Regions from separate parts of the Pseudokineococcus sp. 1T1Z-3 genome, predicted to be linked through region 3. Evidence: predicted binding sites of a transcription regulator. Region 3 holds the regulator's gene; each other region holds the start of a gene.
The links. Region 3 encodes HrcA, which represses chaperone genes, less so after heat shock. Its sites were predicted from a motif close to GNTNGCACTCGGNNNNNCCGAGTGCNANC; they were not measured.

Region 1 (4,622 bases), on a different contig from region 3:
TGGTGCGCTCGACGAGCACCGAGTACGCACGCCTGTCGGCGGCCCACTCCCTCGTCGTGGACCTCGTCGAGGGCCGGCTGGAGCGCGAGGACGTCGCCCTGCGGCTGCGCGAGGCCGAGACGATGCCGCGGCCCTACCGCCGGTGGATGATCCGCGTGGCGTGGGGCCTGCTCGCCGTCGCCGTGGTCGCCCGCTTCGGCGGCGGCCCGGTCGCCATGGTCACCGGCTTCGCGCTCGCGGTCGCCGTCGACGCCGGGGCACGGGCCATGTCGCGCGCCGGTGCGCCCGCCTTCTTCGTCGTCGGCGCCGGCGCCTTCGTCGCGGGGGCCTTCTCCTCGACCCTGGCGCTGCTCACCGACGTCCTGCCGCCCTCGCTGGCCGGCGAGGTGCCGTCGTCGGCGCTCGTCGTCGCCAGCGGCATCGTCGTGCTCCTGCCCGGCGGCACGCTCGTCGCGGCCGTCGAGGACGCCCTGCGCGGCTTCCCGGTGACGGCGGCGGCCCGGATCGTCACGGTCGTCATGACGACCGCCGCGATCATCGGGGGCGTCGTCCTGGCCCTGGAGACCGCCCGCCGCGCCGGGGTGCCGGGCGTCGACGTCGAGGCGGTCGGGGAGGCCGTCGGGGGTGCGCTCACCCCCGGCCTGGTCGCCCTCGGGGCCACCGCGCTCGGGGCCGCCGCGGCCGCGGTGGCCTACCGGACCCCGCCCCGCCTGGTCCTCGTCACGGCGGCGGCCGCGGCGTCGGGGCAGCTGGCGCTCGAGGTCCTCGACGACGCCGACGGCCCCCGGGCGCTGGGCACGCTCGCGGCGGCCGCCGTCATCGGCGGGGTCGGCCGGGTGGCGGCGCTGCGGCGACGGGCGACGCCGCTGGCCGTCGTCGTCCCCGGCACGGTGATGCTGCTGCCCGGGCTGACCATCTACACTGCCCTCGCCGAGCTGACGGGCGGCACCGTCGTCACCGGGCTCATCCTGCTCGGCGAGGCGGCGGTCGTCGCCCTGGCGATCGGTGCGGGCGTCTCCCTCGGCGACTCGGTGGCCGCGCCCCTGGAGCGAGGCCTCGACGGCGCCGGGCGGCGCCGACGTCGACGCCGCGAGCCGCCGCTGCGCACCTGAGCCGGGTCGGTGCCGTCGGCCCTGCCCCGGTCAGGCCGGCGGCAGCGACCAGTCGACGGGGCCCGCGCCCTGGGCGGCCAGCGCCGCGTCGACCGCCGAGAAGGGCCGCGAGCCGAAGAAGCCGCGGCGCGCCGACAGCGGGCTCGGGTGGGCGCTCGCCACGACGGCGACGCCGCCGAGCGTGGGCGCCAGCGCCTGCGCGTCCTGGCCCCAGAGCACCGCGACGAGCGGCCCGCCGCGCCGGGCGAGCGCGCCGACGACCTGCTCGGTGACCTCCTCCCACCCCCGACGCCGGTGGGACCCCGAGCTGCCGGCGGCCACGGTGAGCACCCGGTTGAGCAGCAGGACCCCCCGCCCCGCCCACGGCGAGAGGTCCCCGGTGGCGGCCGGGGGCAGGCCCGTGTCGGCGTCCCGCTCGGCGAGGAGGTTGCGCAGCGTCGGCGGCAGCGGGCGCACGTCCGGCTCGACGGCGAAGGACAGCCCGACCGCGTGGCCCGGCCGCGGGTAGGGGTCCTGGCCCACGACGAGGACGCGCACCCCCGCCGGGTCCTGGCCGAGGGCCCGCAGCACCCGGTCGCCGCGGGGCAGGACCTCGGCGCCGGCGGCGACGTCGCGCGCCGTCGCCTCCAGGGCACGGCGCAGGTGCACCGACGCGGGCTCCAGGGCCGGCCACCAGCCGGGGTGCACCACGTCGAGGTCGACGCCGGCAGCCGCTGCGGCGGCGGCGACGTCGCTGGAGGGACCCGGCACGCGCTCCACGCTAGGCCCAGCGGGGCCGGCGCCGCGCGCGGACGAACCACACGCGTGTCATCCCGGCGTAGGCTTCCGGAGGACCCGAGGTCAGCCGGGCAGGGTCGGCCGGCCGGGCAGGACGGCGAGGACACCCGAGGGGAGCACCGCGTGGACAGCGCAGCCACCGGCGCCGTGAGCGCCGACGAGCCGGGGCGCACGGCGCACGGCGCCGAGCCGGGGACGTCGGCGGCGCTGCCCGAGCGCGACCAGCAGGTGCTCGCCTTCGAGCGCCAGTGGTGGCGGTACGCCGGCGCGAAGGAGCAGGCGGTCCGCGAGCTCTTCGGGCTGTCGGCCACGAGCTACTACCAGGTGCTCAACGCCCTGCTGGACTCCCCGGCCGCGATGGCCCACGACCCGATGCTCGTCAAGCGCCTGCGGCGGATGCGGGAGCAGCGGCAGCGCTCGCGGACGCAGCGACGGCTCGGTGACCGTCCGGGGTCGGGCGGCGCCGACGCACGGCAGCTGCCGTGAGCGCCGGCCCGGACGAGGACCTGCTGCCCCCCGGAGGCGGCGAGCCGCGTCGCGCCGGGGCCCACCGCGCGTCCCCCACGCCGGTCCAGCGGCTCGCCCCGGTCGGCGTCGTCCTGGCCCTCGCCGCGCTGGCTGTCCTCGTCGTCACCCTCTGGTTCGCCCAGACCGGCTGACCGCTCCCGTCGGCCCGACCACACGGCACCGGCCGCGCGGTCTCGATCCTCCCCACGCCGGGCGCGGTGTGGCTACGCTCGGCGCCGGTCGCGCACTTCGACGAGCAGCGGTCCCCTGCCCCCGTGGGACGGGGCGCTCAGCTGGGCGGAGCGCCGCACGCCGGCATCACCGCGGGCGTGAGACCCGGGGCCGCGCCGGCTGCCCCGCACCCGTCACGCAGCGACACAGGAGCAGCACACATGGTCCAGGGAACCGTGAAGTGGTTCAACGCCGAGAAGGGCTACGGCTTCATCACCGTCGACGGCGGCGGCCCGGACGTCTTCGTCCACTGGTCGGCCATCGAGATGGAGGGCTACCGCTCCCTCGAGGAGGGCCAGCAGGTCCAGTTCGAGGTCGGCCAGGGCCAGAAGGGCCCGCAGGCCGAGTCCGTCCGCCCCGCCTGACCACCGCCCCCGCCTGACCGCCGCCCCCGCCGGGGCGTGCTGCCCGCGACGCCGTCGCCCCGCCCGGGGCGGCGGCGTCGTCGCGTCGAGGCCTCGCCGTGCCGACGGCGCCCTGCCCGTCCCCGGCCCCCGCGTCCCCCTGTCCTCGCGCCCGCTCCAGGTCGCTGCGCAGGGCCCTGCCGTTTGCACTCCAGGGGCGGGAGTGCTCATCATGGGGGCTGGCACTCTCGCACGAGAGTGACAACGGACCTCGGTCGTCAGGTGAGGGCCGCGCGCGAGGCGGGACGTGACCGCCGCGCCGCTGCTCGTCCGTCGCGGGCACCTGGCGGACGACCCCACCCGTCACCGGGAGGACATCCCCAGCATGGCCAAGATCATCTCGTTCGACGAGGACGCCCGTCGCGGCCTCGAGCGCGGCATGAACCAGCTCGCCGACGCCGTCAAGGTCACCCTCGGCCCCCGGGGCCGCAACGTCGTGCTCGAGAAGAAGTGGGGCGCGCCCACGATCACGAACGACGGCGTCTCCATCGCCAAGGAGATCGAGCTCGAGGAGCCCTACGAGAAGATCGGGGCCGAGCTCGTCAAGGAGGTCGCCAAGAAGACGGACGACGTCGCCGGCGATGGCACGACGACCGCCACCGTCCTGGCCCAGGCCATGGTCCGCGAGGGCCTGCGCAACGTCGCCGCCGGGGCCAACCCGATGGCGCTCAAGCGCGGCATCGAGCAGGCCGTCGAGGCCGTCAGCAGCCAGCTGCTCGACTCCGCCACCGAGGTCGAGACCCGCGAGCAGATCGCGGCGACCGCGGGCATCTCCGCCGGCGACCCCGCCATCGGCGAGCTCATCGCCGAGGCGATGGACAAGGTCGGCAAGGAGGGCGTGATCACGGTCGAGGAGAGCAACACCTTCGGCCTGGAGCTCGAGCTCACCGAGGGCATGCGCTTCGACAAGGGCTACATCTCGCCCTACTTCGTCACCGACTCCGAGCGCATGGAGGCCGTGCTCGAGGACGCCTACATCCTCTTCAACGAGGGCAAGGTCTCCTCGATCAAGGACCTGCTCCCGCTGCTGGAGAAGGTCACCCAGTCGGGCAAGCCGCTCGTCATCATCTCCGAGGACGTCGACGGCGAGGCCCTGGCCACGCTGGTCGTCAACAAGATCCGTGGCATCTTCCGCTCGGCCGCCGTCAAGGCGCCCGGGTTCGGCGACCGCCGCAAGGCGATGCTGCAGGACATGGCCATCCTCACCGGCGGCCAGGTCATCTCCGAGACGGTCGGCCTCAAGCTGGAGAACACCGGCCTGGAGCTGCTCGGCCAGGCCCGCAAGGTCACCATCACCAAGGACGAGACGACCATCGTCGAGGGTGCGGGCGACACCGACCAGATCCAGGGCCGGGTCAACGAGATCCGCGCCGAGATCGAGCGCAGCGACTCCGACTACGACCGCGAGAAGCTCCAGGAGCGCCTCGCGAAGCTCGCCGGCGGCGTCGCCGTCATCAAGGCGGGCGCGGCCACCGAGGTCGAGCTCAAGGAGCGCAAGCACCGCATCGAGGACGCCGTCCGCAACGCCAAGGCGGCCGTCGAGGAGGGCATCGTCGCCGGTGGTGGCGTGGCTCTCATCCAGGCCGGCAAG
Region 2 (4,622 bases), on a different contig from region 3:
CTCGTCGCGGCGATGAGCGCGCGCGGGACGCGGGTCCTGCTGCCGCACACCTGCTCCGGCGAGGACGGGGCCGGCGTCCGGCTCGGGTGGGGCGAGGCCCACCTGGGCGAGGTCCCCGACGCCGAGCCCCCGAGCCCGGGGCCGGACCTGGGTCCGGGCGCCCTCGCCGAGGCCTGCGTCGTCCTGGTTCCCGCCCTCGCCGTCGACACCGCAGGCCGCCGCCTCGGCCGCGGCGGCGGCTACTACGACCGCGCCCTGGAGGGCCTGCGCGAGCGCCGCGGCACCCTGCCCCCCGTGGTCGCGCTGGTGCACGACGAGGAGGTGCTCGACGCCGGCGTCGAGCCGGTGCCGGCGCTCGAGCACGACGTCCGCGTCGGCCACGTCGCCACGCCCACGCGCTGGCGGCGGCTGGACTGACCGCGAGGGTGGGAGCGCGGCCCAGGCCTCGGCGGCCTCAGCCCGGCGCCGGCGCCCTCGGCCGCAGCACCAGCTCGTCGGTCGCGGCCTCCTGCACCGCGCCGGGGGTCGAGGGCCAGGGGAAGGAGCCGCCCTCGGCCCAGGTGCTCAGCTGGTCGCTCTGGTGGCCGCTCCACGGGTGCTCGCTGACGCCGGCGAGGTCGACCCAGCGCGAGGCGTCAGGGTCGGCGAGGTCGGCGACCAGCCGCATGGAGGGGACGGACGTGACCTCGTAGCCCTCCCGGGCGTCCCAGGACGTCGACCGGACCAGCGACGTCCCGCCGCCGAGCTCGACCGGCCCGACCGACCACAGCTCGCGCACCGGCCACGGCAGGCCCGGGTCGCCGAGCGGCTGCTGGCGCAGCTCCAGCCGGTGCAGCCGGCCCCACTGCCAGCCCTGGGGGTCGGCGCCGAGGCTCGCCGTCAGCTCCAGCCGGGCGTCGGTGAGGGCCCGGCCGAGCACCTGGTCGCGCGTCTCGACGACGGTCGTCGTCGTGGCGTCGTCCCACCAGGGGTTGTCGGGGTCGTCGAGGAGGTCGGCGACGACGGCGAACCAGCGGCCGCCGCCGACCGGCTGGGCCTGCTCGGGCAGCTGGTCGGCGAAGGTCAGGCGCAGCAGGTTCGCCCAGACGGCGTTGTAGTAGGCCGCCGGGGCCGAGTCCGCCGTCGTCGAGCCGTCCCAGCCGCGCAGCAGCGCGACGGCCTCGCGGGTGAAGGCCCGGCTCTCCGGCGTGGAGTCCCCGCCCTCGGGCAGCGGCGCGGCGAGCAGGTGCGGCACGAGCACCTCGGCGAAGGGGTCCTGCACGTCCTGCTGCAGGGACTCCATGTCCGCCGCGGTGATGCGCCGCCCCTCCTCGACCCACCCCAGCAGCACCTCGCGGACCCGCTCGGAGCGGTACCCCTGGGCGAGGTCGGCGGACAGGAAGGGCAGGAAGGCGTCGGACGGGCGCTGGTTGGCGCTGACGACCACGCCGTCCGGCGGGTCGAGCACCGAGGGGAGGTCCTCGAAGGGCACCTCCCCGGCCCAGTCGTAGGCCGGGTCCCAGCCGAGCCGCGGCCAGGTGCCCTGGGACTGGCCGAGGCCGCCTCCGAGCTGGCGCACCGGGACCCGCCCGGAGGCCTGGTAGCCGATGCTGCCGTCGGTCCCGGCGTAGACGACGCCCTGCCCGGGCGAGTCCAGGAGCCGTGCGGCGCCACGCACGTCGGCCCAGCTGCTCGCCCGGTCCAGGGCCAGGAGGGCGTCCATGGTCCGGCCGGGCGTCAGCGCCGTCCACTGCAGCGCGACGGCGTAGCCGCCGAGGCCGGAGGGCGGCGCGAGGTCCGGGACGGGCGCGGCCCGCCCCGCCGCCGCCACCTCGGCGAGGACGTCGGAGACGAGCGGGCCGTGCTCGGTGCTGCGCACGGTGAAGGTGACCGGGTCCGCGCCGGCGACCTCGACGGTCTCGGTGCGGGTGACGAGCGGCACCTCCTCGCCGTCGCGCAGGTACGTCTCACCGCGGATGCGCTCCAGGAACAGGTCGGTGACGTCGGCGCCGAGGTTGGTCAGACCCCAGGCCACCTGGGGCGTGCGCCCGACGACGACGCCGGGCAGGCCGGCGTAGGAGAAGCCGCTGACGTCGTAGGGGCACTCGTCGTCGACCTCGGTGCAGTGCAGGCCGACCTGGGACCACGTGCTGGGCAGCTCGGCGTCCAGGTGGACGTCGTTCGCGAGCAGCGGCGCGCCCGTCGCGGTGTGCTCGCCGGACACGGCCCAGGCGTTGGAGCCGATGCCCGCCTCCAGCGCCCCGCGGGCCCCGAGCAGGTCGGGGACGGCGTCGAGCGCCTCCTGCGCGGCGCCCAGCGGGTCGCCGTCGGCACCCAGGGCCTCCGCGAGCGCGTCGGCGGCCGCCTGCTCCTCGGCGGCGACCTCGTCCGGGACGTCGGTGGGCGAGGGCTCGCCGCCCGTGCTCCCCGCCGTGGGCGAGAAGGCGTCCACCGTCGAGACCACCGGTGAGCTGCCGGCGGCCGACGGGGCCGGGTAGAGCTGCTCGACGAGACCGACGTCCCCGACGGCGCCGTAGGCGACGGCGCGGCCCAGCTCGGCGTCGTAGTTCGCGCGCAAGGACCAGGCGACGGCCTTGAGCCAGGCGAGGGAGTCCGCCGGCGTCCAGGGCTCGACCGCGCCGAGGTCGACCTGCGCGCCGAGCACCGTGTAGGCCGCCGAGAGCTCGCTCGGCGAGCGGCCGTCGAGGTAGGCGTTGACGCCGTCCGCGTAGGCCGCCAGGGCGGCCTGGGTCTCCGGGTCCAGCAGCGTCAGCTCCTGCTCGGCCACCTGGCGCCACCCGAGCGTGCGCACGACGACGTCGGAGCGGACGACCTCGGGCACGTCGCCGAGCAGCTCGGCGAGGCGGCCGGCGGTGGCGTGGCGGCGCAGGTCCATCTGGAAGAAGCGGTCCTGGGCGTGGACGAAGCCCTGCGCGAAGAAGAGGTCGTCGGCGTCGTCGGCGTAGACCTGCGGCACGCCACGGGCGTCGCGCAGCACGCGCACCTCGGCCTGCAGACCCGTGAGGACGACCTCGCCCGAGACGGTCGGCAGGGGGCGGCGGACCAGGACGACCGCCGCGGCCGCCGCCACGAGGGCCGTGACGAGAAGGGCAGCCAGGGCCACGGTGCCGATCGAGCGGAGGCGTGCCACGCCGCGAGACTAACCGGCGCTCGGCGCCGGTCCGGGCTGCCCGGCCCGGGGGTAGGGTTGGCACTCGTGACCGGCGAGTGCCAGTCACCGGGCGGCCTTCGCGGGCCCGCCCGCGCCCCGCCCCGCCGCACGTCGGCGCGCCCTGCCGTGGAGGCCTCGTGCCCGTCTACTCCTACCGCTGCACCGAGTGCGACACGCCGCTGGAGGTGCAGCAGTCCTTCAGCGACCCGAGCCTCACCGAGTGCCCCACCTGCTCCGGGCGCCTGCGCAAGGTCTTCAGCACGGTGGGCATCGTCTTCAAGGGCTCGGGCTTCTACCGCAACGACTCCCGCAGCGAGGGGCGCTCCGGGGGCAGCAGCGGCTCCGGCGACTCGGGCGCCACGGGCAAGGAGTCCGGGGCTGCAGGCAAGGACGGCGGCAAGAGCTCTGGCGGCTCTGGCGAGAAGAGCTCCGGCGGCGCGAAGGAGTCGAGCTCGTCGGGGTCCGGCTCGTCGGGGTCAGGCTCGTCGGGGTCCGGCTCGTCCTCCGGCAGCAGCTCGAAGGGGTCGGCCGCCTGACGGCCCAGGCAGCAGACCGGCCTCGGGCGACGCCCGCACCGGTCCGGCGCCCACAGCCGCCCGGGAGGTGCCGCCGTCCACAGGCGGGCCGCGCAGCCCCGCGCTGCGGCGGGGGTCCTCCCTAGCGTGCGGGGCGTGCGGCGACCAGGACGGGCGGACGAGCGGGGCGAGCAGGGCGTGCTCGTCCCCTGGCGGCGTCCGTGGCGCGGGGGCGCCCGTCGGCTGCGGCACGGCGCCGCGGCGCTCCTGCTGGCGGTCGCCGCCGGCCTGGCCGTCCATGCGCTGCAGCCGGGTGGCGCCGAGGGTGGTCCGCTGCTCGTCTCGGCCGTCACCGACCTGCCGGCCGGGCACGTCCTCGGCCCGGACGACGTCCACCCGCTCTCGGTCCCGGACGTCGTCGCCCCGGACGCCGCCGTGGCGGCCGGGCGCACCGACGACGTCGTGGGGCGCCGGCTCGCGAGCCCGGTGCGGGCCGGCGAGGTCCTCACCGACGTCCGGCTCGCCGGGAGCGACCTGCTGGCCGGCCAGCCGCCGGGCTCGGTGGCGCTGGCCCTCACCGTCCTGCCGGCGTCGGCGGCGCTCGTCCGCCCCGGTGACGCCGTCCTCGTGCTGACGGCGGACGTCGACCCGCTGGGCGGGGACGTCGGCCGGGCCACCGGACGCCCGCCGCGCGCCGTCGTGGTCGACGTGCCGGCGGTCGCAGCACCGGGCCTCGGGCTGGGCGACGCCGCTCCCCCGACGGGCGACGTGGTCGTGCTGGCGCTCGACGAGGCCGACGCCGCCGACCTCGCCGCCGCCGCGAGCGGCGCCCCCGTCGTCCTGGCGCTGCTGCCCTGACCCCGTCTCGACCGAGCCCCCCCTGCGAGGCAACCCGGACGCGCGCCCGCCCGGTCCGCCGAGCACGGTCGACGGGCGCAGGAGCGGCAGGGACGGCA
Region 3 (4,622 bases):
GGGGCCGCCGCCGCGAGCGAGACGACGTCGGGGTGGTGCGCACGAGGGACGACGAGCACGTGCAGCGGCGCCTTCGGGTCGATGTCACGGAAGGCGACCACGTCGTCGGTGCTCGCGACCAGCTCCGCGGGCACCTCCCCCGCGACGATGCCGCAGAAGAGGCAGCCCCCCTGCGCCGCGCGGTCGCTGGCCGGGGCGGGCTGCTGGCCGTGCTGCTCCGACCGGGTCATGAGGGGCACTGTAGGGCGCCTCGGTGTGGAGCCGGCCAGGTCGGCTGGAGAGACGGACGGGCGGTGCACGGGGCGCCCAGCTCTGCGACCTGCCACCGGGTGTGCTGACGCCCGACCACCCGCTGCCAGGCGCCGTCCCGATCTCCGCCGCGCGTCAGCGGCCGGAGAAGATGTCGCGCAGACGGCCGAAGACACCACCGCCCGCGCTGGTGAGGCGCCCCTCGGGGGCCTCCTCGCCGCGCAGCTCCGCCAGCTGGCGCAGCAGCTCCTCCTGGCGCTCGTCGAGCCGGGTGGGGGTCTGCACGTCCACGTGCACGAGCAGGTCGCCGCGCCCGCCGCCGCGCAGGTGCCCGACGCCGAGACCGCGCAGGGTGTGGACCTCGCCGGACTGGGTGCCGGGCCGCACGTCCACCCGCTGGCTGCCGTCGAGGGTGTCGACGGCGAGCTCGGTGCCCAGGGCCGCCGCCGTCATCGGCACCACGACGCTGCAGTGCAGGTCGTCGCCGCGGCGGGTGAAGGTCTCGTGCGGCTTCTCGACGACCTCGACGAAGAGGTCCCCGGGCGGGCCGCCGGCCGGGCCGACCTCACTCTGGCCGGCCAGCTGGATGCGGGTGCCGGTGCTGACACCGGGCGGCACCCGCACCGTCAGGTCGCGGCGCTCCTGGACGCGGCCCTCCCCGGCGCACTCCGGGCACGGCGAGGGGATCGTCGTCCCGAAGCCCTGGCACTGCGGGCACGGCGTCGTCGTCATGACCTGCCCGAGGAAGCTGCGGACCTGGCGCTGCACCTGGCCGCGACCGCCGCAGACGTCGCAGCGGCGGGGGGAGGAGCCCGGCGCGCAGCATGAGCCCGTGCAGGTGGGGCAGACCACGGCCGTGTCCACGGTGACCTTCCGGTCGGCGCCGAAGACGGCCTCCCACAGCGGCACCTCGACACGCACGAGGGCGTCCTGCCCGCGCCGGGCGCGGGTGCTCGGGCCTCGGCCGGCCCCTGCGGCGCCGCCGAAGAAGGTGTCGAAGATGTCGCTGAAGCCGAAGCCGCCGGTGCCGCCGCCGAAGCCGCCCATCTGCTCGCCGCGGTCGTAGGCCCGGCGCTTCTCCGGGTTGGACAGGACGTCGTAGGCCGCCGACACCGTCTTGAACTCGTCCGAGGCCCCCGGGTTGACGTCGGGGTGCAGCTTGCGCGCCAGCCGTCGGTAGGCCTTCTTGATGTCCTCCTGCGAGGCGTCGCGGGGCACGCCGAGGGCGTCGTAGTGGTCGCTCACCAGGTCTGCTCACTTCTCTCGGGGCCGGCTGCGGGGCCGGCCCTGCGGGTCCGTCGGCGCTGCGGCGCCTGGTCGGGCGCGGCTCAGCCGCCGATCATGCGGGAGACGTAGCGGGCCACCGCACGTACCGCGGCCATCGTCGTCGGGTAGTCCATCCTCGTGGGGCCGAGCACGCCGAGGTGGGCCACGACCTGCCCGCCGGAGGCGTACCCGCTGGTCACGACCGACGTCTCGGTCAGCCGCTCGTGCGCCAGCTCGCGGCCGATGCGCACCGCGACCCCGCCCGTGCCGGCGCCGGTGTCCTCCGCCATCTCCCCCAGCAGGCGCAGGAGCACCACTTGCTCCTCGATCGCCTCCAGCACCGGGGAGATGGACTGGGGGAAGTCCAGGCCCGAGCGCGCGAGGTTCGCCGTGCCGGCGAGCACCACCCGCTCCTCCCGCTCGGCCGACAGCGAGTCCTCGAGGGCACGCAGCACGGCCCGGACGACGTCGCGGTCGGCGGGGGCGAAGGTCTCCGGCAGCGAGGGCAGCACGGCGACGACGTCGGACAGGCGCCGGCCGGCGGCGGCGACGCCCAGAGCGGCCCGCATCCGGGCGACCAGCTCGTCGGGGACCTCCGAGGTCACCTCGACGGTGCGCTGCTCGACGCGCCCGGAGTCGGTGATGAGCACGAGCAGCATGCGCGGCCCGCCGAGGGGCACGAGCTCGACGTGGCGCACCGTGGCCCGGCTGAGCGAGGGGTACTGCACGACGGCGACCTGGCGGGTCAGGTGCGCGAGCGCCCGCACGGTGCGGGTGAGGACGTCGTCGAGGTCGGTGGCGTCGTCCAGGAGCGTGGAGATGGCGCGACGCTCGGCCGGGGACAGCGGCTTGACGGTGGCGATGCGGTCGACGAAGGCGCGGTAGCCCTTGTCCGTCGGCACCCGGCCGGCACTGGTGTGCGGCTGGGCGATGTAGCCCTCCTCCTCCAGGACGGCCATGTCGTTGCGGATCGTCGCCGGCGAGACCCCGAGGCTGTGCCGCTCGACGAGGACCTTCGAGCCGACCGGCTCCCGGGTCGCGACGTAGTCCTCGACGATGGCGCGCAGGACCGCGAGCCGCCGCTCGTCGCTCACCGGTGCACCTCCGCCCGTCGCCGCGAGGCCGGCCGCACGGGCAGCTGGCACTCAGATGTCGTGAGTGCCAAGCCTACGCCCGTGGGCGTCGGGTCCTGGGCGGTGCCCGTGCAGCCCTCGAGGGCCGGCCCCCGTGGGGCCGGCCCGCCGGCCACCGGCGGGCCGGCCGCGGTCAGCCGCCGCGGACGGCGCCGACGACGCGGTCGGCGAGCCCCGGGCCGCCGGCGTCCTGCGAGGGCGTGAGCGCACGCAGCGGCTCCGCGAGCTCGCGGGCGAAGAAGTCGAAGAATCCGTCCGGGTCGGGGCCCGCGTTCATCGTGACCACGTGGTCGAAGCCGGCGTCCACGAACTGCTGGGCCACCTCGAGGTGGCGGGCGACGTCGGGGCCGCAGGCGAACTGGGCCTTGATCTGCTCCGTCGTGACGCTCTGGGTCGCCGCGTCGAAGTTCACCGGGTTGGGCAGCTCGGACATCACCTTCCACCCGGTCAGCGCCCACCGGGTCTTCTCCCACACGGCCGCGGCGGCGGTGTCGGCGTCCGGCGCCCAGGCGAGCGGGATCTCGGCGAAGGCGGGACCGCTGCCGCCGAGCCGCTTCCAGGTCGCGACCATGTCGCCCTTGGGCTCGGTGGCGAAGAGCCCGTCACCGAGCTCGGCCGCGATGCGCGCCGACGCCGGGCCGCTGGCGGCGACGGCGATGGCGGGCAGGTCCTCGGGCAGGTCGAAGACCCGGGCGTCCTCCAGCTGCAGGTGCTTGCCCTCGTAGGAGCGGTAGCCGCCCTGCCAGAGCAGCCGGATGATCTCCAGGGACTCGCGGAAGAGCTCGTGCCGCTGCCGGATGCCCGGGAAGTGCCGGGTGCCCACGACGTGCTCGTTGAGCCGCTCCCCGGCGCCGACCCCGAGCGTGAACCGCCCGTCGGAGATGATCTGGAGCGTCGCGGCGGCCTGGGCGATGACGGCCGGGTGGTAGCGGACGGTCGGGCACGTGACGCCCGTCGCGAGGCCGAGGGAGTCGGTCCTGGCCGCGATGTTCGCGAGCAGCGCCCAGGTGAAGCCGCTGTGGCCCTGCGTCTCCAGCCACGGGTGGAAGTGGTCGCTCATCTCCACGAAGTCGAAGCCGGCGCGCTCGGCCTCGACGGCCTGGCGCACGACCTCCTTGGGGTCGAACGCCTCGGTCGCGAGCTTGTAGCCGATCTGCATGGGGGTCCTCTCGCGGTGACGGCCGCTGGTGCCGCCGGGGGCGGGATGGTGCGGCGACGACGCTAGGAGCGGCGGGAGCAGGCTGCGCGGCGAGGGTCACCCCGCGTGCCGTCCGGGGCGGGCCGAGGGGGGCGGCTAGCGTCCGCGCCATGAGCCCCACCACGCCGCCGGGCCGCTACGGCGGCGACGTCCTGGCGGGCGACTGGCGCCGCCCGCCCCATGGGCGCTCGGTCGACCTGCGGGCCGAGACCGGTCTCGTGGTCGAGGAGGCCGAGACCGGCTGGGTCGGTGCCGTCGTCCGGGTGGAGAAGGCCGGGGGCACGCGCGTGGTCCACCTGGAGGACCGGCGCCGCCAGGTCCGCGCCTTCCCGCTCGGCCCCGGCTTCCTCGTCGACGGGCGTCCCGTGCGGCTCGTGCCGCCCGCCCCCTCGACCCCGGCGGCGGGCCCCACGTCCGGCCCGGCGCCGGGACGGACGGCCAGCGGCTCCCGCGCCGTCCTGGGGGGGCGGGCACGGGTGGCGCGGGGCAGCCGGATCTGGGTCGAGGGCCGCCACGACGCCGAGCTGGTCGAGAAGGTCTGGGGTGACGACCTGCGGGTCGAGGGCGTCGTCGTCGAGGCCCTCGACGGCGTCGACGACCTCGGCGGGGCGCTGGCCGCCTTCGGGCCCGCCCCCGGCCGGCGGGTCGGCGTCCTCGTGGACCACCTCGTGCCCGGGACCAAGGAGTCGCGCATCGTCGACGCCGTCCGCGCGGACCCGCGCTGGCGGGGGCTCGTGCACGTCGTCGGGCACCCCTACGTCGACGTCTGGGCGGCC

Region 1: a site for HrcA is predicted at 3,174-3,202, ahead of groL (chaperonin GroEL). Genes of this name have one in related genera too.
Region 2: a site for HrcA is predicted at 3,187-3,215, ahead of WDV86_RS00285 (FmdB family zinc ribbon protein). Genes of this name have one in related genera too.

Annotation. Positions count from the first base shown of each region.
Region 1 covers NZ_JBBHZF010000001.1:156,102-160,723, reverse strand. The annotation lists gene WDV86_RS00670 (threonine/serine exporter family protein) at 1-1,112, shown strand, start outside; gene WDV86_RS00665 (uracil-DNA glycosylase) at 1,143-1,862, opposite strand; gene WDV86_RS00660 (DUF3263 domain-containing protein) at 2,037-2,375, shown strand; gene WDV86_RS00655 (hypothetical protein) at 2,372-2,548, shown strand; gene WDV86_RS00650 (cold-shock protein) at 2,789-2,992, shown strand; gene groL (chaperonin GroEL) at 3,357-4,622, shown strand, end outside.
Region 2 covers NZ_JBBHZF010000001.1:67,595-72,216, forward strand. The annotation lists gene WDV86_RS00275 (5-formyltetrahydrofolate cyclo-ligase) at 1-417, shown strand, start outside; gene WDV86_RS00280 (penicillin acylase family protein) at 455-3,130, opposite strand; gene WDV86_RS00285 (FmdB family zinc ribbon protein) at 3,289-3,687, shown strand; gene WDV86_RS00290 (SAF domain-containing protein) at 3,823-4,524, shown strand.
Region 3 covers NZ_JBBHZF010000026.1:165,729-170,350, reverse strand. The annotation lists gene WDV86_RS12865 (HIT domain-containing protein) at 1-230, opposite strand, end outside; gene dnaJ (molecular chaperone DnaJ) at 385-1,494, opposite strand; gene hrcA (heat-inducible transcriptional repressor HrcA) at 1,578-2,609, opposite strand; gene WDV86_RS12850 (TIGR03557 family F420-dependent LLM class oxidoreductase) at 2,782-3,807, opposite strand; gene WDV86_RS12845 (DUF3097 domain-containing protein) at 3,957-4,622, shown strand, end outside.